DNA from 3 places in the Ferdinandcohnia sp. QZ13 genome. Region 3 is predicted to be linked to each of the others. Evidence: riboswitches for the same ligand, from Rfam matches in the RefSeq annotation. Region 3 holds a riboswitch; each other region holds the start of a gene.

Region 1 (7,672 bases), on a different contig from region 3:
TTGCTGTTTACGTTCGGACACGCTTCTAAACATACACCACATGTCATACATTTTGATAATTCATATGCCCATTGACGTTTCTTCTCCGGCATACGAGGACCAGGACCCAAATCATACGTTCCATCAATCGGAATCCAAGCTTTTACTTTTTTCAATGAATCAAACATTCTGCTACGGTCAATTTGTAAGTCACGTACAATAGGGAATGTCTTCATTGGCTCAAGTTTAATTGGTTGTTCAAGTTGGTCAATAAGTGCTGAACAAGATTGACGAGGTTTACCATTGATAACCATTGAACAAGCACCGCAAACCTCTTCTAAACAGTTCATATCCCAAGTAATTGGGGCAACTTTATTACCATTTATATCTACCGGATTACGACGAAATTCCATTAAAGCGGAAATAACGTTCATATTCTTACGGTATGGAACCTTAAATTTTAAAACATATGGTTCAGAATCTGGAGTATCCTGACGAGTTACATGAAATTCAACTGTTTTTTCACTCATCTTAATTTTCCTCCTTCTTCTTTGAATAGTCACGTTTACGTGGTGCGATTAATGAAGTATCTACTTCTTCATAATGGAATGCAGGCGCAGATTCCTTCCCAGTAAATTTAGCCATCGTTGTTTTTAAGAAATCCTCGTCATTACGATCAGGGAATTCAGGTTTATAGTGTGCTCCACGGCTTTCATTACGGTTATATGCACCAATTGTAATTACACGTGCTAGCTGAAGCATATTTTGTAATTGACGAGTAAATGTAGCACCTTGGTTACTCCATTTAGACGTGTCATTGATATTAATGTTCTTGTAACGTTCCATAAGCTCTTGAATTTTCTCGTCTGTCTTTAAGAGCTTGTCATTGTATCGAACAACTGTTACGTTGTCTGTCATCCATTCACCGAGCTCTTTGTGAAGGAGGTATGCATTTTCAGTACCATCCATTGACATAATGTCATCCCATTTTTCTTGCTCTTGTTTTTCGTGGCTTTCGAATACAGATGAAGATATAGAATCGGTACCTTTTTTAAGTCCATTAATGTAATGAACTGCATTAGGACCTGCAACCATACCACCATAGATAGCTGATAATAGTGAGTTTGCACCTAAGCGGTTTGCACCGTGCTGTGAAAAATCACACTCACCTGCTGCAAATAATCCAGGGATGTTTGTTTGTTGGTGATCATCAACCCATAATCCACCCATTGAATAGTGAACAGCTGGGAAGATTTTCATTGGAACTTTACGTGGATCGTCACCCATGAATTTTTCATAGATTTCAATAATTCCACCTAATTTAATATCAAGTTCCTTTGGATCTTTATGCGATAGATCCAGATAAACCATGTTTTCACCATTGATACCTAGCTTCATATCTACACATACATGGAAGATTTCACGTGTTGCAATATCACGTGGAACTAAGTTACCGTATGCAGGATATTTTTCCTCTAAGAAATACCAAGGTTTACCATCTTTGTAAGTCCATACGCGACCACCTTCACCACGAGCAGATTCACTCATTAGACGAAGTTTGTCATCTCCTGGGATTGCAGTTGGGTGAATTTGAATGAACTCACCATTTGCATAATAGGCACCTTGTTGGTACACAATAGATGCAGCAGAACCAGTGTTAATAACTGAGTTCGTTGTTTTTCCAAAGATGATCCCAGGTCCACCGGAAGCCATGATAACAGCGTCAGCAGGGAATGATTTAATTTCCATAGATTGAAGGTTCTGTGCGACAATACCACGACAAATTCCTTCATCATCTTGTACGATTCCCAAGAATTCCCAACCTTCGTACTTCGTTACAAGCCCTGCTACTTCATGACGGCGAACTTGCTCATCTAATGCATAAAGCAATTGTTGACCAGTAGTTGCGCCAGCGAATGCAGTACGGTGGTGTTGAGTTCCACCAAATCGACGGAAATCAAGTAAACCTTCTGGTGTACGGTTAAACATAACTCCCATACGGTCCATTAAGTGAATGATTCCTGGTGCTGCCTCACACATCGCCTTAACTGGCTTTTGGTTAGCTAAGAAGTCTCCACCATATACTGTATCATCGAAGTGAATCCAAGGAGAATCCCCTTCACCTTTTGTATTAACCGCACCATTAATCCCACCTTGTGCACAAACAGAGTGAGAACGTTTTACAGGTACGAGTGAAAATAAATCAACTTGTGTTCCCTCTTCAGCAGCCTTGATGGTAGCCATTAAACCAGCTAATCCACCACCAACTACGATAATCTTTCCTTGACTCAAAGTAACTCACTCCCAATAAAGAGATCGTTCAACTTGTAAAATGTAACCGTGAACGTTCTAATATTTTAATTCTTATACGAAAGCAAAGATTGTAGATACACCTACGTAAGTTAATGCAATAAAAATAATGATTGTAACATATGTTGCAATTTGCTGAGAGCGAGGAGTTATTGTAAGCCCCCAACTTACAGCAAATGACCATAAGCCATTTGAGAAATGGAAAATTGTTGAGATTACACCAACAAGATAGAAAATAAGCATCGCTGGTGAATTTAAGATATCTTCCATCATTTGAAAGTTAACTTCCGCTCCAAAAGCTGCTTGAATACGAGTTTCCCATACATGCCATGCTACAAAAATTAGAGTAATGATTCCGGTTATGCGTTGCAGGAAGAACATCCAGTTACGGAAGAAACCGTATCTACTCACATTGTTCTTTGCAGTAAAGGCAATATAGAGACCGTAAATCGCATGGAATATTAATGGTAGATAAATAATAACTACCTCTAGAAAAATTCTAAACGGAAGACTTCCCATAAAACCAGCAGCACTGTTAAATGCTTCTTCTCCTCTTGTCGCAAAGTTATTCGCTGTTAAGTGTACCAATAAGAATACCCCTACAGGAATTACACCTAATAACGAATGAAGCCTGCGATTAAAAAATTCACGATTACCTGCCATACTTTAATTTACCCCCCCTTAATAATAAACCGTACCTTCTCGGCACTCATTTTCATTCCTCATCCTGCAGAAATTATATAATAGGACGAAATAAAACTGACAATTGAAAACCCTTGCAGGAAACTACAAAATGCTTTTTTCATAGATAAAAAGACAAATGTAGCCACAATTTTCTTTTATCAGTATAATGTAACAAATTCATTTTACTCCCATAAAGCAAGAGCGTCAAGGAAACACGTCCACAATTTATTCATGAATCTGATAATAATTAGACACTTTTGTTAGGCTAGACTTGTAATCCAAATGACAAAAAGAAACAAAAAAATTCATGTGTTTCTTATCCCCTCATGTTATATAATAATGAATGGAGAAAGAGGGGAATGCAGTGAAGAACATAAACATCAATGAACAAAATGTAAGTGTAAGTGAACAGACCGTTTCTGTTTTTGGATATGAACTCATACGTGAAATTTTAATTCCTGATTTACTTGGAAAAGAAACTCCACAGATTTTATACTGGGCCGGAAAAAATCTTGCCCGTAAATTCCCCTTACCAACGATTGAAGAAATTATTTCGTTTTTTCATGATGCTGGATGGGGAGACCTTAAGGTAGAGCGTTCGGATAAGAACTCAATAGAATTTCATTTGGATGGTGCAATCGTGTCTTCTCGTTTTAAACGAAAGGATATTTGTACATTTCAACTTGAATCTGGTTTTCTTGCTCAACAAATTCAACAACAGAAAAATCGAATCACCGAAAGCTTTGAACAACAAAAAAGACGAGCTCAAAGTATCATTTTTACGGTGAAATGGGATCACAAAGATATGACCGAAGAATAAAATCCTGCACAATTCGTGCAGTTTTTTTATATACAAAAGGGCGCCCAAAGGCTAATAATCTCCTCTGAACGACCCTATGTAAATAAAAATTAAAGTTTTACTTTTGCTTTTTCTTCTTCAACAGCAGCTAAATTAAATGAATCATGTAGAGCTTCAACAGCACGAACCATACTTGCTTGATCAACAACAGTTGAAACTTTGATTTCAGATGTGCTTACCATTTTCACTTCAATGTTTTCTTGTGCAAGCACCTGGAACATATCAGCCGCAACCCCTGGATTTGAAACCATTCCAGAGCCTACAATAGATACCTTCGCTAATCCATCTTCATGTTGAATGCTTTCATATTTTAATAAATCCTTATTATTTTCCAAAACAGCTAGTGTATCGCGTAAATCTTGAGTTTTTACTGAAAATGAAATATTTGTATGATTTTCATCTGTCTGGTTTTGAATGATGATATCTACGTTTAGACCATTCTTTGCGAGTGTACCAAAGATGGTTGAAAGTGTGTGTAATTCATTTGGTAATCCAGAAACTGTTACCCTTGTAATTTGGTCTTCAAAAGCAATTCCCCTAACAACAAGATTTTTTTCCATTGAAACTTCCTCCTCAATAACGGTTCCATTTTCTAGCTCTATGCTTGAACGAACTTCAAGCGGCATTTCAAAGTTTTTTGCAAATTCTACTGCACGTGGATGAAGTACACCAGCACCTAGGTTTGCAAGCTCCAGCATTTCATCATAGGAAATTGAATGAAGTTTACGTGCAGATGGGACTACACGAGGATCTGTCGTATAAACACCTGTTACATCCGTGTAGATATCACATTTGTCTGCACTCAATGCTGCTGCAAGTGCAACTGCTGTTGTATCAGACCCACCCCGTCCAAGAGTTGTGATATCTCCAGAACTGCTGATTCCCTGGAATCCTGCAACGACAACAATTTTACCTTCTTTTAAGCTATCGTTAACTCTTGAGACTTCTATATTTTCAATACGGGCATTGCTATGTATAGCCTCCGTTTCAATACCAGCCTGCCAGCCTGTATAGGATACAGATTCATACCCCTTCTCCTGTAATGCCATTGATAAAAGGGCAATTGTTACTTGTTCACCTGTACTTAACAACATATCCATCTCGCGCTTACTTGGCGAGCTTGTAATTTCATTTGCTAAGCGCACAAGCCGGTCCGTTGTTTTGCCCATTGCTGAAACTACTACTACAACTTTGTTTCCAGATTGCACTTCTTGAATAACGCGATTTGCAACATTTTTAATTCTATCCGGTGACCCTACTGAGGTGCCTCCAAACTTTTGAACGATGATCCCCATGCTTATACCCTCTCCTTCGAATAATCAAATGCGCCTTGGCGTATTTGCGCCCAGATTTTTAGGCCCACACGAGGTGGGTCACAAAGACGTTGCCACAGGATGTGGCGTTCCTAGTCTTTGATCTTATGCTCGATAACTACCTCTAAAAAATCTGAGGCATCCGCCGGAGGCACTTATTTTATTCAACTGAGGTTTAACCTCAGTTGAATAAAATAAAAAAACAGCAATGAGATTATCTCATTGCTGTGATATACGTAAAAACAACGTGTCACACCGTGAGATAGCTCTCCAAGATGAATTCATCTTGACAATCTTACGTCTCTTAAACATAAGACCAGCAAAAAAGGGTATGAGTCCTTTTTCACTTCGGCAAACTTTCCTTTCAGCAATCATCAAAGGGGCTCATCCCCCTCCTATTGCATACTGATAAAGCTTGCACCTCTATCATCACTTCAACGTAATGAAGTGTAATATTATATTAGTTAGGATTATATCAGAGTATTTTTAAAATAGCAACGACTATTCTTTTAATTTTTCATAGATAGCTTCAGCTGTAGGACGAGGAATATTAGCTTGTTGAATTTCCTCAATACTTGCTTCTTTTAACCTCTTGATTGAGCCAAAATGCTTTAGTATTGCTTTCTTCCGTTTTTCACCGACACCAGGAATATCATCGAGCACTGATTGAAAAGCACTTTTTCCACGAACTTGACGATGGAATGTTATCGCAAAACGGTGAACTTCATCTTGAATCCGTTGGAGAAGATAAAACTCTTGACTATTTCTTGGTAATTCCACAATTTCTGGCGGCTCCCCAATCAATAGCTCTGAGGTCCTATGCTTATCATCCTTCGCAAGTCCTGCTAACGGGATTTCTAAACCTAACTCATTTTCTAAAATGTCCCTTACTGCAGCGAGATGACCTTTTCCTCCATCAATGAGGATTAAGTCAGGCAATGGAAGGTTTTCTTTTAGTGCGCGACTATATCTTCTTCGCACTACTTCCCGCATTGATTCATAATCATCAGGACCTTGAACGGTTTTAATTTTATATTTTCTATATTCCTTTTTATCTGGTTTTCCATCAGTAAACACAATCATTGCTGAAACAGGGTCTGTTCCTTGGATATTCGAGTTATCAAATGCCTCAATTCGATGTGGTGTGTATATTCCCAATCGTTGCCCTAAGTTTTCAACTGCCTTGATTGTCCTTTCTTCATCACGTTCAATAAGTGCAAACTTTTCCTTTAACGCGATTTTGGCGTTTTTCGTTGCTAAGTCTACTAGTTGTTTCTTCTTCCCTCGACTAGGCTGTTGAACGTTTACCTCTAGTAATTGCTCTGCAATCTCACGGTCAATAGAACTAGGAAGTAACACTTCTTTTGGTTTAAAATGATTTTCTTTCAAATAGAATTGACCAAGGAAGGTTAAGAAATCTTGTTCTGGCTCATTATAAAAGGGGAATAAAGAAACATCCCGCTCTATTAATTTACCTTGTCGAATGAAGAAGACCTGAACACACATCCAGCCTTTATCATAAGAATAACCGAATACATCTCGGTCGATAAAATCGGTCATGGTCATCTTTTGTTTTTCCATCGTTGTTTCAATATTTGCGATTTGATCACGGTATTCTTTCGCTCTCTCAAAATCTAGTTCTTCTGAAGCCTTTATCATTTTTTCTGTTAATTCCGTTTTAATCTCTTTATACCCACCATTAAGAAAGCGAATGATGTCATCAACCATTTTTTTATTCGTTTCATCAGAAACTTCGTTCACACAAGGAGCAAGACATTGACCGATATGATAATACAAGCAAACTTTATCTGGTAGAGTTGAACATTTTCGTAAAGGATAAATTCGGTCTAATAGTTTTTTTGTTTCATTTGCTGCTTGTACATTCGGATACGGACCAAAATATTTACCTTTATCCTTCTTCACCTTTCGTGTTATCAACAAACGAGGATGTTTTTCAGCAGTAATTTTAATAAAAGGATATGTTTTGTCATCCTTTAGCATGATATTATACTTTGGATCATGTTTTTTAATTAAGTTTATTTCTAATAGGAGAGCTTCAATATTTGAAGATGTTACAATATATTCAAAGTCCTCAATCTCATTAACAAGTCTCAATGTCTTACCATCATGCGATCCTGTAAAATAAGACCGAACTCGGTTCTTTAACACTTTGGCTTTTCCTACATAAATAATAGTCCCTTGCCTGTCTTTCATTAAATAACAACCAGGCTGGTCCGGTAATATTGCTAATTTCTCTTTAAGATGATCGTGCATATTCACCACTCCATCTGTATTAAAATCTAAAGTACCTTTGTACCTTTGCACTAATTAAGCCGTACCTAATATTGTAACATTTTTACGGAGAAGTTGTATGATGAAAAATAAGGAATTCCTTTGAATAAAAAAGAGCAAACAAAAAACAGCCTGGCGGCTGTTTTTTTGGATTAATAATGGTTAGCAAGTCTATCAGCTAGTGCCTCTTTTGGTTGGTAACCAACAACTTTATCTACAACTTCACCGTTTTTGA
Region 2 (7,672 bases), on a different contig from region 3:
GTCTAAAGAATCCTAGCCAAAAGAAGTACGTTAAAGATAGGTCTATGACAAGTACCTATTTCTAACACAATTCCTTTCTCTATACATAAATTAGTAAGGAAAGGAGTGTGCTAGGAATGGTCTCAATGACACCAATCATAATTGATAATCATCAATTTACAGCCATTACCGTTAAACTACCTAAGACAAACTTTATGGCAGTCACAAATGAAAATGGCTACATTATGTGTGGTGCTCTCGACGTTGCACTATTAAATGAAAAACTTAAAGATCGAGGCATTATTGCTGGTAGGGCAGTTGGTGTTCGTTCAATCGAGCAATTACTGGATGCCCCCCTTGAATCAATCACATACGAAGCAGAGAAAAGAGGCATTTCAATAGGAATGAAAGGCAAAGACGCCTTATTAAAAATGATCTAAACCAAACACCTGAGAAGGTATTCAATATAAATAAGAAGCAATTACAAACAGAATATTGTTAAAAAAATAATTATCGTACATCCTCCCTTACTTGCATACATATAGCATGTAAGGGGGGATTTTCTTTTGGCAAAATACAGACGTCGCCTACAACCAAGAAGGAAAGGGCCCTTGCCTTTTCGTTACGTCATTTTAATAACCATTGTCTTTTTTATCTTCTCGACGTTACTCGGATTATTTATTATTAATAAAGCAATTGAACCTGCGCTCATGGCATATGCTGAAAATGAAACAAAAAAGGTTGCTGCTACTGTTATCAAAAATGCGATAAACCAACAAATAAATGAGGAAGCATTAGTTCAAGAGGAATTAAGTATTGTCCAAACAGATGAAACGGGAAAAGTCATTAGTTACAACACACAGATCGTTAATAAAATGGCGACAGAGACCCTAGGAAACATTGAAAAATACTTAAAGTATGTAAATGAGGGTGACATTCAAAAACTTGAATACCCAAATTTAGAACTTGAAAAAGATGATGCAACAGGGCAAACAGGATTTGTTTTTAAAGTACCGCTAGGTGAAGCATCAAACAATGCTATCTTAGGTAATTTAGGTCCGGAAATTCCAATTCGATTTCATATGGTCGGTTTTGGAGAAACAACGCCACAAGGAAGAATTGATGAGTGGGGAATTAATAATGGATGGTTTCAATACAATGTATTAGCCACTGTGACCATGCAGGTTATTTTACCATTTTCAACAGGCGAGGTTGAAATCGAAACCATTATTCCTGTGATCAATCAAAATATATTGCACGATGTTCCTGAATTCTATAACAATGGTAGTGATTCTTCACCTTCTATTGAAATTCCAACAGATTAACAAAAAATGCTATATTAGAATAATTGATTTATAGAGTGTAATGAATTATACTACAAAAGGAAATCAAAAATGAATAAACCACCTTATCGGATCGATGAGGTAGAGGTGCGGAATATATGAGTATACTATGTGAGGATGACAACGAGGATCATAGTTGAAAGGATTTTTCGCCGAAGCAAAAATAAACTTGTCAATGTTATTTTTGTTGGGGTTGCCTTGAAAAAGGGTAACACTGTCATTATAGAGTCGAATCTATAATGGAGGGCTACTGATCGTGATGGAGGATAACATAACATTACTGGGAGTAATGATAGTTATTTTCTATCATTACTCTCTTTTTATTTGTATAAAATATCTCTATCACCACGTACAAAGAGCCCTCTGTGAATTATCAAGTTTTTTGGAGGATCATATTATGTCAGGAACTATTTATTCAATTATCCCACCAATCATTGCTCTTCTTATGGTTGTCTTAACTCGGAAAGTACTACTTTCACTTGGAGTCGGAATTGTGTCGGCTGCCGTCGTTCTACACGGAAAAATTTTACTAAATGATGGAATCGGTGCGTGGCTGCAAAACATTATTCTCACCATTTGGAATAGCTTTAAAGCGGTCTTTGTTTCAGAAGGTGCACTAAATACATGGAATGTATATATTATCTTATTTTTATTCCTACTAGGTATTATCACGGCCTTCATTTCAATCTCAGGAGGAAGCCGCGCCTTTGGTGAATGGGCTCAAACAAAGGTTAAAACAAGAACAGGTGCACAGCTGTTAGCTGCAGTTTTAGGTATTATTATTTTTATTGATGATTACTTTAATGCGTTGGCTGTTGGACAAGTGAGCAGACCTATTACAGATCGGAACAAGGTTTCACGTGCAAAACTAGCCTATATTATTGATTCAACATCTGCACCAATATGTGTGGTCTCACCGATTTCAAGCTGGGGTGCTTATATTATTGCAATCATTGCACCAATTCTAGTAACACATGGGATATCTGAAGTTTCACCATTATCAGCTTTTATACAAATCATCCCCATGAATTTATATGTAGTATCAGCGATGTTAATGGTCATTGCGGTTGCAGTATTTAATATTAATATCGGAAGTATGAGGGTTCATGAAAATCGAGCAATGACTACTGGAGAGGTTATGGATCCCCAAAAGCCAGTACTTGGAGAATTAAAACAAGAATTGCCTCAAAGTGAAAAAGGCTCTGTAGGAGATTTAGTTTGGCCAATCATGGCATTAGTTATTGGTACTGTCGGTTCCTTATTTTGGACAGGCTATAAAGCTTCAGAAGGTAATGTAACGATTTTTTCAATTTTGGAAAACACAGATGTAACTGGATCTCTATTATACGGTGGCTTATTTGGAATTATGATCACCGTACTATTATTCCTTGTCCAAGTCTATGCAAAAAATGCAGTTAGTATAAGTCTTCTCCCTAAGGGGATCATTGAGGGAATTAAATCAATGCTTCCTGCTGTCTATATTTTATTATTTGCATGGGTGATTGTTGATTTAATTGGGCAGATTGAAACGGGAAAATATTTGGCTGGTCTTGTTGAAAAATCTAATATAAATATTGCCTTTTTACCTGTTATCCTATTTGTTGTAGCAGGTATCATGGCATTTGCTACAGGAACATCTTGGGGAACTTTCGGAATGATGCTCCCAATCGCTGGGGATATCGTAGCCGCGTCAGACCTCAATTTAATGCTTCCTGCTCTTGCTGCTGTATTAGCTGGTTCTGTATTTGGTGATCACTGTTCACCAATTTCGGATACAACCATTCTTTCATCAACAGGTGCAGGCAGTCATCTTATTGATCATGTGATAACCCAACTTCCATACGCCATCATTTCTGCTGTTTTCGCAGCAATTGGTTATGTCGTATTAGGTCTAACTGGCAATACCATGTTAGGATTGCTTACGACTGTCGTATTATTTGTTCTCTTTGTAATTACAATAATAAACATGAAAAAGGCATAAAAATACTATTCGATTTTTGCTTAGTGAATGTAAATAATATGTATGAGACAAGGGAAATAGAACCTTTGTCTCTTTTTTATAAAAAATAAATCGAATCTTAAAATAACTTTTGACACGGGAATAAAGACTGGCTATACTAATAGATAGATTATAGACAATAATCTGAATATATTAAAATTTCCAACTTCAGTCTAGTGCTAAAGGGCTACCACGGTAATGGACTAAAGTGGAAAAGGGGAGGTTTGTTTTATGGATAATCGTCCACAATGGGGGACGCGGGCAGGCTTCGTATTAGCCGCTATCGGTTCTGCGATTGGCCTGGGTAATATATGGAGATTTCCATATGTTGCTTATGAAAATGGAGGAGGTGCTTTCTTTCTACCATACTTATTTGCCATTTTAACAGCAGGAATACCGATCCTAATTCTCGAATTTACAATTGGACAAAAATTTAGAGGATCAGCCCCTTTGTCATTTTTCCGTTTAAATAAGAAGATGGAATGGCTCGGTTGGTGGCAAGTATTCATATCCTTTGTCATTGCAACCTATTATGCAGTCATTATCGCATGGGCAATATCCTATACATTCTTCTCGTTTAATAAAGCATGGGGTGAGGATACAGGAGGCTTCCTATTCTCTAAATACTTGCATTTAGCGGAAACACCTGGAGATGTCGGTGCACCAGTTCTTGGAGTTTTTGGACCATTGGTTGTTGTTTGGGCAATTACTCTATTTATTCTATTTAAAGGTGTTAAAAAAGGAATTGAAAAGGCGAATAAAATCTTTATTCCAACATTATTGGTGATCTTTACAATCATCGTAATTCGTGCTGTAACACTCGAAGGAGCAAGTGCAGGTTTAAATGCATTCTTCCAACCTAACTGGGATGCCATCATGGATGGGAAAGTTTGGGTTGCCGCATACGGGCATATTTTCTTTAGTTTATCAATTGGTTTTGCAATTATGATTACTTATGCAAGTTATTTACCTAAGAAGTCCGATGTAGTGAACAACGCATTTATTACTGGTTTTGCAAACTCAGGATTTGAATTATTAGCGGGTATTGGTGTATTTGCAGCTCTAGGTTTCATGGCAGCACAGTCAGGGGTACCTGTAGATAAAGTGGCAACCGCAGGTGTTGGTTTAGCATTTGCAGTTTTCCCACAAATTATTAACCAAATGCCTTTTGGCGAGTTTTTCGGAGCTTTATTCTTTTTATCTTTAGTATTTGCCGGATTAACATCCCTTATTTCAATCTGTGAGGTATTCATTGCCGCAGTTCAAGACAAATTTAAAATTAGTCGTAATAAATCTGTGATATACGGTGCTGGTTTAGCATCCCTTATTTCGATCCTGTATTCAACAAATGGGGGCTTATACTTCCTAGATGTTGTTGACTACTTTATCAACCAATTCGGTATTGCAGTTGCAGGATTAGTTGAAGTTATTCTAATTGCATGGGTCTTCAAGCAAATGAATCCATTGCAAGCACATGCGAATGCCGTTTCAGATATGCGTGCTGGCGGATGGTGGAAGTTCTGTCTGGGAATTGTAACACCAGTCGTATTAGGATATATGATGTTTGACTTATTCAAGCAAAATATTCTTCAACAATTCGAAACTGACTCTGGAAACTATGAAGGGTATGTAACTTCATTCATCCTCTTCCCGGGTGCATTTATTGCTGTTGGAGTCATTGTACTCGGAATAATCGTATCGCTCAAAAAATGGAGTCGTGCCACATTAGAGGAGAATTATTCTTCTAGTAGCGACAAGGGGGTAGGACTATGACCGGTGGAGCAATTGCAATGATGATTATTGGAATGGTTATTCTTTGGGGAGGTCTTGCAGCAAGTATCGCATATGCTGGAATAAAGGCGAAACAAGCAAAGCAAGCAGAGTAAATTATAAAAAGAGGGTCAAAATAGATCGGAAAAAAGGCTGTGGTATTATTTTCACCACAGCCTTTTTACTTTTGGTTTAGGAAATTATAAAGTTTATCATTGTGGATAACTTTAATTGGGTGTATCCTAGTCCAGCTCCAGCACCTAGCCCCTCGAGGTCATAAGCCAATCGCTTCGGAAGGCAAAAAGCGCCTTCTGTCAGCGCTCGTCTTATTGCTTGTCGGACTTGCACAGGACAAGGAAAGCTTCGACAGCATGATCCTCGCACGAAGAAAATGCATAGCATTTTCGAGGAAGTGCTGACATCGACGTTTGCCACAGGACGTGGCAGTAGTTAGTCGATGGTCTATTTCAAGGCGCTTGCGCTTTTGTGCTTCATCTTTTTCTTGCTTTTCGTTCTGCTCTTTCCCATGCACGTAAATGAGGGTATGGGTCAAAAGACCATTCTGTAAAACCATTGTCCTTATACATACCGTAATGTAGATGGGGCGGGAATTTTCCGGCTGTTCCTGGTGGTCCGTATCCAGAGCTACCAACTGAACCGATAATTTGACCTGGCTCTACAACTTGGCCAATTGCAATATCCTTTGCAAATCCGTTTAAGTGTGCAAAGTAGTGATACGTATTATTGACGTCTCGAATTCCGATCCTCCATCCACCAAAGCGGTTCCAACCTTTCATTTCAATTACCCCATATGAGGTTGCACGAACAGGTGTACCGTAGCTTGCGAAAATATCCGTACCTTCATGCATTCTTCGACCGCCCCAGCCACGGGCATCTCCCCACGTGTTTTTATAGCTGTGATTATAGCCGAGAGGAACCGGAAAAGCATGCTTATCTAAATCTAAGGTTCCATATATTGAATAGATTTTGGCGATTCCCATGATAAGGGACACAGATTTATCACGCTTGTAATAATTCCATAAGCCAATTTTAAAATTATCAGGGTCTGATCCATACGCTAAAATTTGCTCTGATATCGTGAAGAGGATATCTTCGTCATTTGTCTGGTCCGCAATTCCATCTCCGTTTCCATCTAAACCAATTCCTCCAAAAAGCTGTATACTGAGTGGGTTCGTATCATTTAAATTTGGATTTAAAGCACCTGCCCAAACTTCGGGCTTAATATAGATCCCAATCAACCCTGTTTCCTTCGGTATATCTTTACGGGCACGGCGAATACTTCGTTCATATTGATCAATAGCCGCATAATAATACCAAGGAATCTGGGTTAAAGCTTCCATCTTAGAATAAAGATACATTCGTTCCTGAAAAACATCTTGATTACCCTCTGCTGCATTTGCAACCATCGGGATTCCCGTGAAAAACAAACAAATAACAACAACTATTCCAAATACTTTTTTCACGCAGACAAATCTCCTTTCTCAAAAATTGCAAGGATATTTTATTGTTAAAGACATCTATGTTCACGATTAAGACAATTTATATTTTTTCAAAAGAACTCTTCTTTGTTAGTTTGGTAAAACATTTTATTTTCATAATAACTAATTGTTGGAAGCTTGACATTTTACGAATTATGCTAATCCTTGGATTCTTCATTACTTTAGGAGTATAATAGGGATAGCCTTTGCAATGGAGTGATAAAGTATGTCTAACAAAGAGGAATATCTACGAAAGCCTGAATGGCTAAAAATAAAACTGAATACGAATGAAAGCTACACTGGTTTAAAGAAAATGATGAGAGAAAAGCAATTACATACCGTTTGTGAGGAAGCAAGATGTCCAAATATTCATGAATGTTGGGCTGTTCGTAAGACGGCTACATTTATGATTTTAGGTGATACGTGTACTCGTGCTTGCCGCTTTTGTGCGGTTAAGACTGGGCTTCCTAATGAATTGGACTGGAAAGAACCTGAGCGCGTTGCTGATTCTGTCGCTACAATGGGATTAAAGCATGTCGTAATTACAATGGTTGCACGTGATGACTTGAAGGACGGGGGAGCAGCGGTATTTGCTGAAACCGTACGTGCGATTCGCAGAAAGAGTCCATTTACTTCAATCGAAGTATTGCCATCTGATTTGGGTGGGGTGTACGATAACTTAAAAACGTTAATGGATGCAAAGCCGGACATTCTAAATCATAATATCGAAACTGTTCGACGTTTATCTGACCGCGTTCGTGCAAGAGCAAAATATGAGCGTTCACTCGAATTTTTACGTCGTGGAAAAGAAATGTATCCAGATATCCCAACAAAATCAAGTATTATGATTGGTTTAGGTGAAACGAAGGAAGAAATCATTGAGACAATGGACGACCTTCGTGCAAATAACGTAGATATCATGACAATTGGTCAATATCTACAACCAACGAAGAAACATTTAAAAGTTCAAAAATACTACCATCCTGATGAGTTTGCTGAATTAAAAGAGATTGCCTTAAGTAAAGGATTCAGCCATTGTGAAGCTGGTCCACTTGTACGTTCTTCTTACCACGCAGACGAAC
Region 3 (7,672 bases):
GGATAAAGGTGAATTAAAACCAAACTGAACCCTTTGTGTAGAAAACAACAGTAACATTAATCCAATACAGACACTAACGTTAAGTGCCATTTGAGTATAAACTTCCGGATCTAATAAAAGAAAATCTATCAACAAAGGATTTTCACCTCCAATTTCATTTACGAATACTTTTACTATACATGAATTCTAATCATCCCACAAAATAAAAATATGGAAGTAAAGAAAAGGAAATTCCTTCGGAGGAAAAATAAAAATAAGAAAAGTCATGATATGGAGATTCATGACTTTTTTCATATATTATCAATTGATTATTGTAATTGTTTTGGTATATTAGAAGGGTTTTTATTAATGGTTTCAGTGAAGATATTGTCTTGAGATGTTTGGGTGTTTGCGACCATTAGATGGCCTTTTTCAATCAATTGAATAAGGTTTTGAATATCTTCTTTTGTCGCAGGTTGTTTTTCCTTTTTTAATGTATATCCCAATTGTCCACTTGTTTCAAGTGTAGCAAATTCAACATCATTAATTGCTTTTATTCCTAATTGTCTGAGCCGTTCTTCTAACTTATCTACGGTTAGTCGGAGTTTTCTTAGATTCTTTTCTTGTAAGGTACCATTCTCGATTACAGGGATTGCCTTTCCAGAAATGGCGGTTTCGGCACCATCAAATTTTAATTGAATGTATTCAGTAATGATTAGACTTAGTACTAGGATTATTGCTACACCAAACGTTGTCCAAAGTCCTTTTCCGGTGACAGGCTGAATAAGAAGTGTACCGATTGCAATCATAATAACGGTTTGGGGAATAGTCATCTGTGAAATCGACTTTCTACCACCAATTCTTAAAATAATAGTTGCCACAGCAAAAATAAGAATTGTCTGCCAAATTAAACTTATATCCAAGTCCATTCTCCTTTCCTATGTATAATCTTAATAACTGCTTTCAAGTTATGTAATAGATAGTTAACCTTAGTATCTCTTGAAAATTCTCGGATATGTATTAGATTTATTCAAATGTTGAGGAACATGACTATTTGAAAATAGGTCAACCATTTTTGTCGAACGATCAATTTTATTGTGAAAAATATATTTGAATTAAAAAGTTCATACTAAATCTAGAGAGAAAAAAATCCCTTGTCAATTTGATTCAAGCGGATTATAGTAAAGTGGTAATGACAACTGTCAAGACACTAGGAGGAAAAATCATGACAGAAAAAACAATTTCAAAGAGGAGGCTCCTTGGTATTGCAGGGCTCGGCTGGATGTTTGATGCCATGGATGTCGGGATGCTTTCTTTTATTATTGCAGCACTGCACACAGATTGGGGTTTGACACCGGAACAGATGGGATGGATCGGAAGTGTAAATTCAATCGGGATGGCTGTCGGCGCTCTTCTATTCGGCCTTTGGGCGGATAAGATTGGTAGGAAGAATATATTTATTATCACTTTATTATTGTTTTCACTTGCGAGTGGATTTTCCGCATTAACAACTTCCCTCTTTTTATTTTTAGTACTTCGCTTTTTTGTTGGGATGGGGCTTGGTGGAGAATTACCTGTTGCTTCAACACTTGTATCAGAGAGTGTGGAGGCGAAAGAGCGTGGAAGAGTAGTTGTTCTACTAGAAAGCTTTTGGGCATTTGGTTGGCTCCTTGCAGCACTTATTTCATATTTTGTTATTCCGTCATACGGCTGGCGACTTGCCCTTATTATTAGTGCGGTACCTGCTCTTTATGCGATTTATTTACGACTTAATCTTCCAGACTCTCCAGCGTTTTCACCAAAGAAAGTGGAGAAACGTACGGTTTTCCAAAACGTCCAAGATGTGTGGTCGAAGAAATATGCACGCTCCACATTCGTCCTTTGGATGGTCTGGTTTACAGTTGTTTTTTCTTACTATGGAATGTTCCTTTGGTTACCAAGTGTTATGGTAATGAAAGGATTTAGTATGATTCAAAGTTTCGAATATGTATTAATCATGACCCTCGCTCAGCTACCGGGTTATTTTACAGCTGCCTGGCTGATTGAAAGGGTGGGGAGAAAGTTTGTGCTTGTTACTTATTTGCTAGGAACAGCAGGGTCTGCCCTTGTTTTCGGGCAGGCAGAAACGACTGCAGTTCTCATTGTTTCAGGTATCTTTTTATCATTTTTCAACCTCGGTGCATGGGGGGCTTTATATGCGTACACGCCAGAACAATACCCGGCCGTTATTCGTGGGACAGGTGCTGGTATGGCCGCAGCAATTGGGCGAGTCGGTGGAATTCTTGGACCACTCCTCGTAGGCTCACTTGTTTCTTCAGGTCAATCCATTAGTTTCATTTTTACACTGTTTTGCATAAGTATTGTGATTGGTGTCATTACACTTGCCTTTTTTGGGAAAGAAACAAAGCAGATTGAATTAACCTAAAAAAGAGTTATTAAAAGACAATCGACATAGTTTGCAAGATATTTCTAGTAATTAAGGGTTGACGGATTTACAGATATTATTGTAGTATAAAAAAACAATCGAATAAGGCCTCACTTTTTCATAGTGAGGTAGAGGCGCGATATTTAACAGTCTTTAGTGGAGTTTGAGAAGCAGTGATACTAAGGAGAAGGAAATGTCGCCGAAGTGTGTAATATTCTCAGTCATTACATGCTGGGTCTGCAGTTAAGAGCTGCAGGACTGTCTCAATAAACCCTCCGTTTATTGAGTTGTGCTATCTCATTTGGGATAAAAGAGAGGACTTTAGGGAAACGATACAGCGACCTGGGTATATCTCAGGTCGTTTTTTTTGTCGAAATTTTTCACAATAAAGGAGGAAATACATCATGAGAAACAAACTATTATTATTCGCAGTTTTATTGGCTTCTACTATTCTTTTATTAGCAGGGTGTGGGACAAGCAGTAGTTCTGATTCTGGATCAACTTCAGAGGAGAATACATTTAGGGTTGGTCTTGAAGCTGGATATGCGCCATTTAACTGGACTCAAAACGATGATTCTAACGGTGCAGTTAAAATTAAAGGGTCTCAAGAATATGCAGGCGGATATGATGTAGAAATCGCGAAAAAAGTGGCTGAAGGATTAGGAAAAGAATTAGTGATTGTCAAAACAGAGTGGGATGGACTTGTACCGGCTCTAACATCAGGGAAAATTGATGCGATTATTGCAGGTATGTCACCCACAGCAGAACGTAAAGAAGCAATCGACTTTTCGGATAATTACTATACTTCAAATCTAGTAATGGTTGTGAAGAAAGGCGGCAAGTATGAAAATGCTACTTCAATCCAAGATTTCACGGGAGCAAAAATTACAGCTCAATTAAATACGTTCCATTATTCAGTGATCGATCAAATTGAAGGCGTTGAGAAGAAAACAGCGATGGACAACTTCCCAGCAATGAGAGTAGCTCTTGAATCAGGAATGATTGATGGATACGTTTCAGAGCGTCCAGAAGGTGTTAGTGCTTCATCTGCAAATGAGAACTTTGTGATGGTAGAGTTTGAAGATGGATTTAAAACATCACCAGATGATACGGCAATCGCTGTTGGACTTCAAAAGGGCAGTGACTTAACAGATAAAATCAATGAAATTTTAGCAGGTATCTCTGAAGAAGAACGTACAAGCATTATGGATTCAGCAATTAAAAATCAACCAGCAGCACAATAAAAAATGCTAGAAACCGGCTGTACCTCAATTACAGTCGGTTTTAAAAAGTAAAGGAGGAAGAAAGATGAGTTTTGAGTGGGTCATACGAATTATCACAGAAAACTGGCCAATGTTCCTTCGTGGTGCGGGTGTAACACTATTAATTGCTCTTATTGGAACAATCTTTGGGGCAGTGATTGGATTATTCGCAGGGGTGATTCGTACCATTCCGATGCCTGAACGTAGAGTGAACAAGCTATTTTTAAAAGTCATTAATGCCATCCTCTCCATCTATATTGAATTCTTCCGTGGAACACCGATGATTGTTCAAGCGATGGTTATTTATTATGGTTCTGCGTTAGCATTTGGTATAGATATGAATGTTTTTGTAGCAGCGATTATTGTTGTATCGATCAATACAGGCGCTTATATGGCTGAGTATGTTCGTGGTGGGATTGTATCGATCGATAAGGGACAGTTTGAAGCAGCACATGCAATCGGAATGAATCATTTCCAAACGATGTGGAACGTTGTATTACCACAGGTTATACGTAATATTTTACCTGCAACAGGCAATCAATTTGTGATTAATATTAAAGATACATCTGTTTTAAATGTGATTTCAGTTACAGAATTATATTTCGTTACAAAGTCGATTTCGGGGAATAATTTTAGATATTTTGAATCATTTTTCGTAGCATGTATGATTTATTTTGTGATGACGTTTATTGTCACTAGAATACTACTATACTTTGAAAAAAAATTAGATGGCTCTGATACCTATACCATGATTGGGAACGATCGACCAGTACAAGTCAATCAACAACATTAGGAAGAAGGAGGAGAGAATATGGAAAAGATTATTGATATTCAACATTTAAGCAAATCCTTTGGCACTCATGAAGTATTGAAAGATATTGATTTCTCGGTGAATAAAGGAGAAGTTGTCTCCATCATCGGTTCCTCTGGATCTGGTAAATCAACTCTTCTTCGTTGTATTAATCTATTAGAAAGACCAAGTGGTGGGCAAATTATCTACCATGGTAAAAATATATTGGATAACAATCATGATGTGGCTACCTATCGGAGACATTTAGGGATGGTTTTCCAACAATTCAACTTATTTAATAATCATAATGTCCTTAGTAACTGTCTAGTAGGACAAGTGAAAGTATTGAAACGCTCCAAGGAAGAAGCCGAGAGAGTAGCAATGAAATACTTGAAAGTTGTGGGCATGGATCAATATATTAACGCCAAGCCAAAGCAATTATCAGGTGGACAAAAGCAACGCGTGGCGATTGCAAGGGCACTTTCGATGGAACCAGATGTCATGTTGTTTGATGAACCAACATCAGCTCTTGATCCTGAAATGGTAGGAGAGGTTCTTAAAGTCATGAAGGAACTCGCTGAATCTGGTCTAACGATGTTAATCGTAACGCACGAAATGGAATTTGCAAAAGAAGTATCGGATCGAGTCGTATTTATGGACAAGGGAGTTATTGCAGAAGAAGGAAGACCAGATCACATCTTCAATAACCCAACACAAGAGCGTACGAGGGAATTCCTAAAACGCACTTTAGTTCATGCATAATAAAAAATGTATTTGTTTACTGAAGGACCGGGCGTTTGCACGGTTTTTTTATATGACCAAATTTGGATGAAGGACATTCCGACAAGAACCCACGCTTAAAATTCGTTCATCGAGGTTATGAAGAACATTTCGGCGAAGAAACCGTTCAAAAAAGTCCTTCATCGAGGTTATGAAGGACATTCCGACGAAGAACCCACGCTTAAAAGTACTTCACCGAGGAAGAATATTCCAACAAAAAACCAACAGATTTTATAAATTAAATCAGCTACTTTTTCATTGTTGTTGTTGCTCCAAGTGTTGCGAAATCTTCTCGTGGACTTGGGCTTCTATCGCTTCTACATGACTTTCCTCGAAGGTGTTTTTAGGATGTGGATGAAACCAATGAATCTCTCCTTCGTGTAAAAGTCCTTGATAATCTGATCCATCAACAGTGATAGTGAATTGATGACGCTCATGCACCTGATCATCAAACATTGGTCGTACTTCTAGATCTTTAAACATAATGAATTCCTCCTTGATAGTAATTTCTTTCAAGTTTTCCCCAAACAGAATGGTGTATGCCTTCTATTTACAATACAGCAGTGAAAGTTGGAATAAGCTATATCTAAAGGGTATGGGGTTATTTGATTTAAAGGTTCGGCATGACCTTTCTTGCACCCAAGAAAAGCCATGTACTAAGAACGAAAGGCATGGTTAAAGCTGGAAGTCCAAAAGGCTGAAGCCAAGTCGTTATACTTGCCATTAACGGGACAGTTACACAAGTAGCAACTATGCCGGAGAATAACGCTAAACGGTTTTGATTCGTCTTAAATACGACAGATACAGCTAAAATAGTTAATATAGCATTGTATCCATAAAGCCCCATATAAATCGGATTGTCTTCTCCTCCAAGTAAAAACGATGTCAACAAAGCTAGCACGTTTCCTAAAACAGCATAAAGACCAAGCTTCCATCCAGCCAAAAACACCGCAACAATAAGCAGAATACCTGATAGAGTGCTATGAATGAAGAAGATCTGTCCAATTCCGTTAAATGCCGCTTCTGACCAGTTTATTTTCCCAGACGTATCCAATCCCCAATAGGCGATATCTTCAGGGACCAACTTTGAGGTTAAGTGAATATCCTTTAACTGGTATGAAGCAAGTAAAGTAAACCATGTCGTGATGATAAAGGGAAAAGTAAGAACGGGGATCCCCGTATTCTTCATTACATGAATCATGGTGGCTGTAAATATTGCCGTAACTGCGGCTCCAATAAGGGCAAATATCCAGTCGTAAGGTCCTGTTAGGAATAAGGTCAGCGCTATTCCTGTCAACACGGAGTTGTAACCTAAAAGCCCCTGATTGGTCGTTTCTTCCTCTACACCTCCTATTTTCCCCATCATGGTAGCAATCAAGGCTGATAACAAGGCGATGATCCCTAATGAATAGGAAAAGAGTGTTATAGCTATGAGTATGATAATTCCAGAAAGGGCATTTTCAATGAGCATAACTTGAGAAATGCCTTTTAAAGCCGCCGTCAAAAAGAAAAAAAGTCCTCCTTCTGCCCTTGGCTTGTGATTGGTGTTTTTCACGGAAATCCTTCCTTTCAAAAATGAATCGCCATCTCATAAAATAGAAGCTGCTATTTCCATGCAGCAACAATTCAATTCTTTATTTTATTCCCTCTTCGGTAGTATCTCCTGTTACTAAGGATTACATAAAAAGAACTTCATTTTAGAAGGGAGCATAACGTAAAAAATATAGTTGTTGTTGGTGATTTTGAAAACTAAACAAACGATGGTTTATTTAAGGTAAAAACTGGATATCATACATAAAGGTTTAGAGTACTTTCTTATGAAAGAGGAGGATTTACGATGCAATTATCACCGCGTGAGATAGACAAGCTCATGATCGTTGTTGCGGCAGACTTAGCTAGGCGCCGGAGAGAAAGAGGTTTGAAATTAAATTATCCGGAAGCGGTTGCACTGCTCACCCATGAAGTGTTAGAGGGTGCACGTGATGGAAAAACAGTTGCAGAATTGATGGAATATGGAGCCACGATTTTGACAAGTGATGATGTGATGGAAGGCATCCCAGAGATGCTTGATGATATCCAGGTAGAAGCTACGTTTCCAGATGGAACAAAGCTTGTGACCGTACATAGTCCGATTAAATAAAAAGTGACAGGAGGCTATTTACATGCAGCCAGGCCAATTATTTTTAAAAGAAGAAGACATTATTTGCAATGCCGGGAGGGAAGCTTCCAAATTGACTGTGACAAATACAGGAGACCGACCTGTTCAGGTGGGGTCCCATTATCATTTTTATGAAGTCAATGAAGCACTCCAATTTGATAAAGATCAAGCATACGGAAAACGTCTAAACATCCCAGCTGGAGCAGCTGTACGTTTTGAACCAGGGGATGAAAAGGAAATCGAGCTGATTGATTATGCCGGAGAGCGCCGTGTCTTTG

What was found. Region 3 has a riboswitch for lysine ahead of RGU12_RS09750 (transporter substrate-binding domain-containing protein). Riboswitches for the same ligand answer to the same signal wherever they lie in the genome.
Region 1: another riboswitch for lysine. It lies ahead of RGU12_RS16755 (aspartate kinase); the one in region 3 lies ahead of RGU12_RS09750 (transporter substrate-binding domain-containing protein).
Region 2: another riboswitch for lysine. It lies ahead of RGU12_RS18225 (Na+/H+ antiporter NhaC family protein); the one in region 3 lies ahead of RGU12_RS09750 (transporter substrate-binding domain-containing protein).

The regions. Positions count from the first base shown of each region.
Region 1 is NZ_JAVIVW010000015.1:613,504-621,175, forward strand. Features, by position in the region: gene sdhB (succinate dehydrogenase iron-sulfur subunit) at 1-509, opposite strand, end outside; gene sdhA (succinate dehydrogenase flavoprotein subunit) at 511-2,271, opposite strand; gene RGU12_RS16745 (succinate dehydrogenase cytochrome b558 subunit) at 2,344-2,952, opposite strand; gene RGU12_RS16750 (YslB family protein) at 3,338-3,793, shown strand; gene RGU12_RS16755 (aspartate kinase) at 3,883-5,127, opposite strand; lysine riboswitch at 5,401-5,579, opposite strand; gene uvrC (excinuclease ABC subunit UvrC) at 5,647-7,419, opposite strand; gene trxA (thioredoxin) at 7,590-7,672, opposite strand, start outside.
Region 2 is NZ_JAVIVW010000015.1:893,030-900,701, reverse strand. Features, by position in the region: gene RGU12_RS18240 (bifunctional metallophosphatase/5'-nucleotidase) at 1-6, shown strand, start outside; gene RGU12_RS18235 (YunC family protein) at 117-419, shown strand; gene yunB (sporulation protein YunB) at 591-1,304, shown strand; lysine riboswitch at 1,397-1,580, shown strand; gene RGU12_RS18225 (Na+/H+ antiporter NhaC family protein) at 1,720-3,303, shown strand; gene RGU12_RS18220 (sodium-dependent transporter) at 3,553-5,094, shown strand; gene RGU12_RS18215 (MetS family NSS transporter small subunit) at 5,091-5,207, shown strand; gene RGU12_RS18210 (M23 family metallopeptidase) at 5,583-6,518, opposite strand; gene lipA (lipoyl synthase) at 6,817-7,672, shown strand, end outside.
Region 3 is NZ_JAVIVW010000001.1:1,995,461-2,003,132, reverse strand. Features, by position in the region: gene RGU12_RS09765 (hypothetical protein) at 1-135, opposite strand, end outside; gene RGU12_RS09760 (DUF421 domain-containing protein) at 309-902, opposite strand; gene RGU12_RS09755 (MFS transporter) at 1,205-2,404, shown strand; lysine riboswitch at 2,526-2,707, shown strand; gene RGU12_RS09750 (transporter substrate-binding domain-containing protein) at 2,809-3,648, shown strand; gene RGU12_RS09745 (amino acid ABC transporter permease) at 3,713-4,459, shown strand; gene RGU12_RS09740 (amino acid ABC transporter ATP-binding protein) at 4,478-5,218, shown strand; gene RGU12_RS09735 (hypothetical protein) at 5,492-5,719, opposite strand; gene RGU12_RS09730 (urea transporter) at 5,847-6,791, opposite strand; gene RGU12_RS09725 (urease subunit gamma) at 7,074-7,376, shown strand; gene RGU12_RS09720 (urease subunit beta) at 7,399-7,672, shown strand, end outside.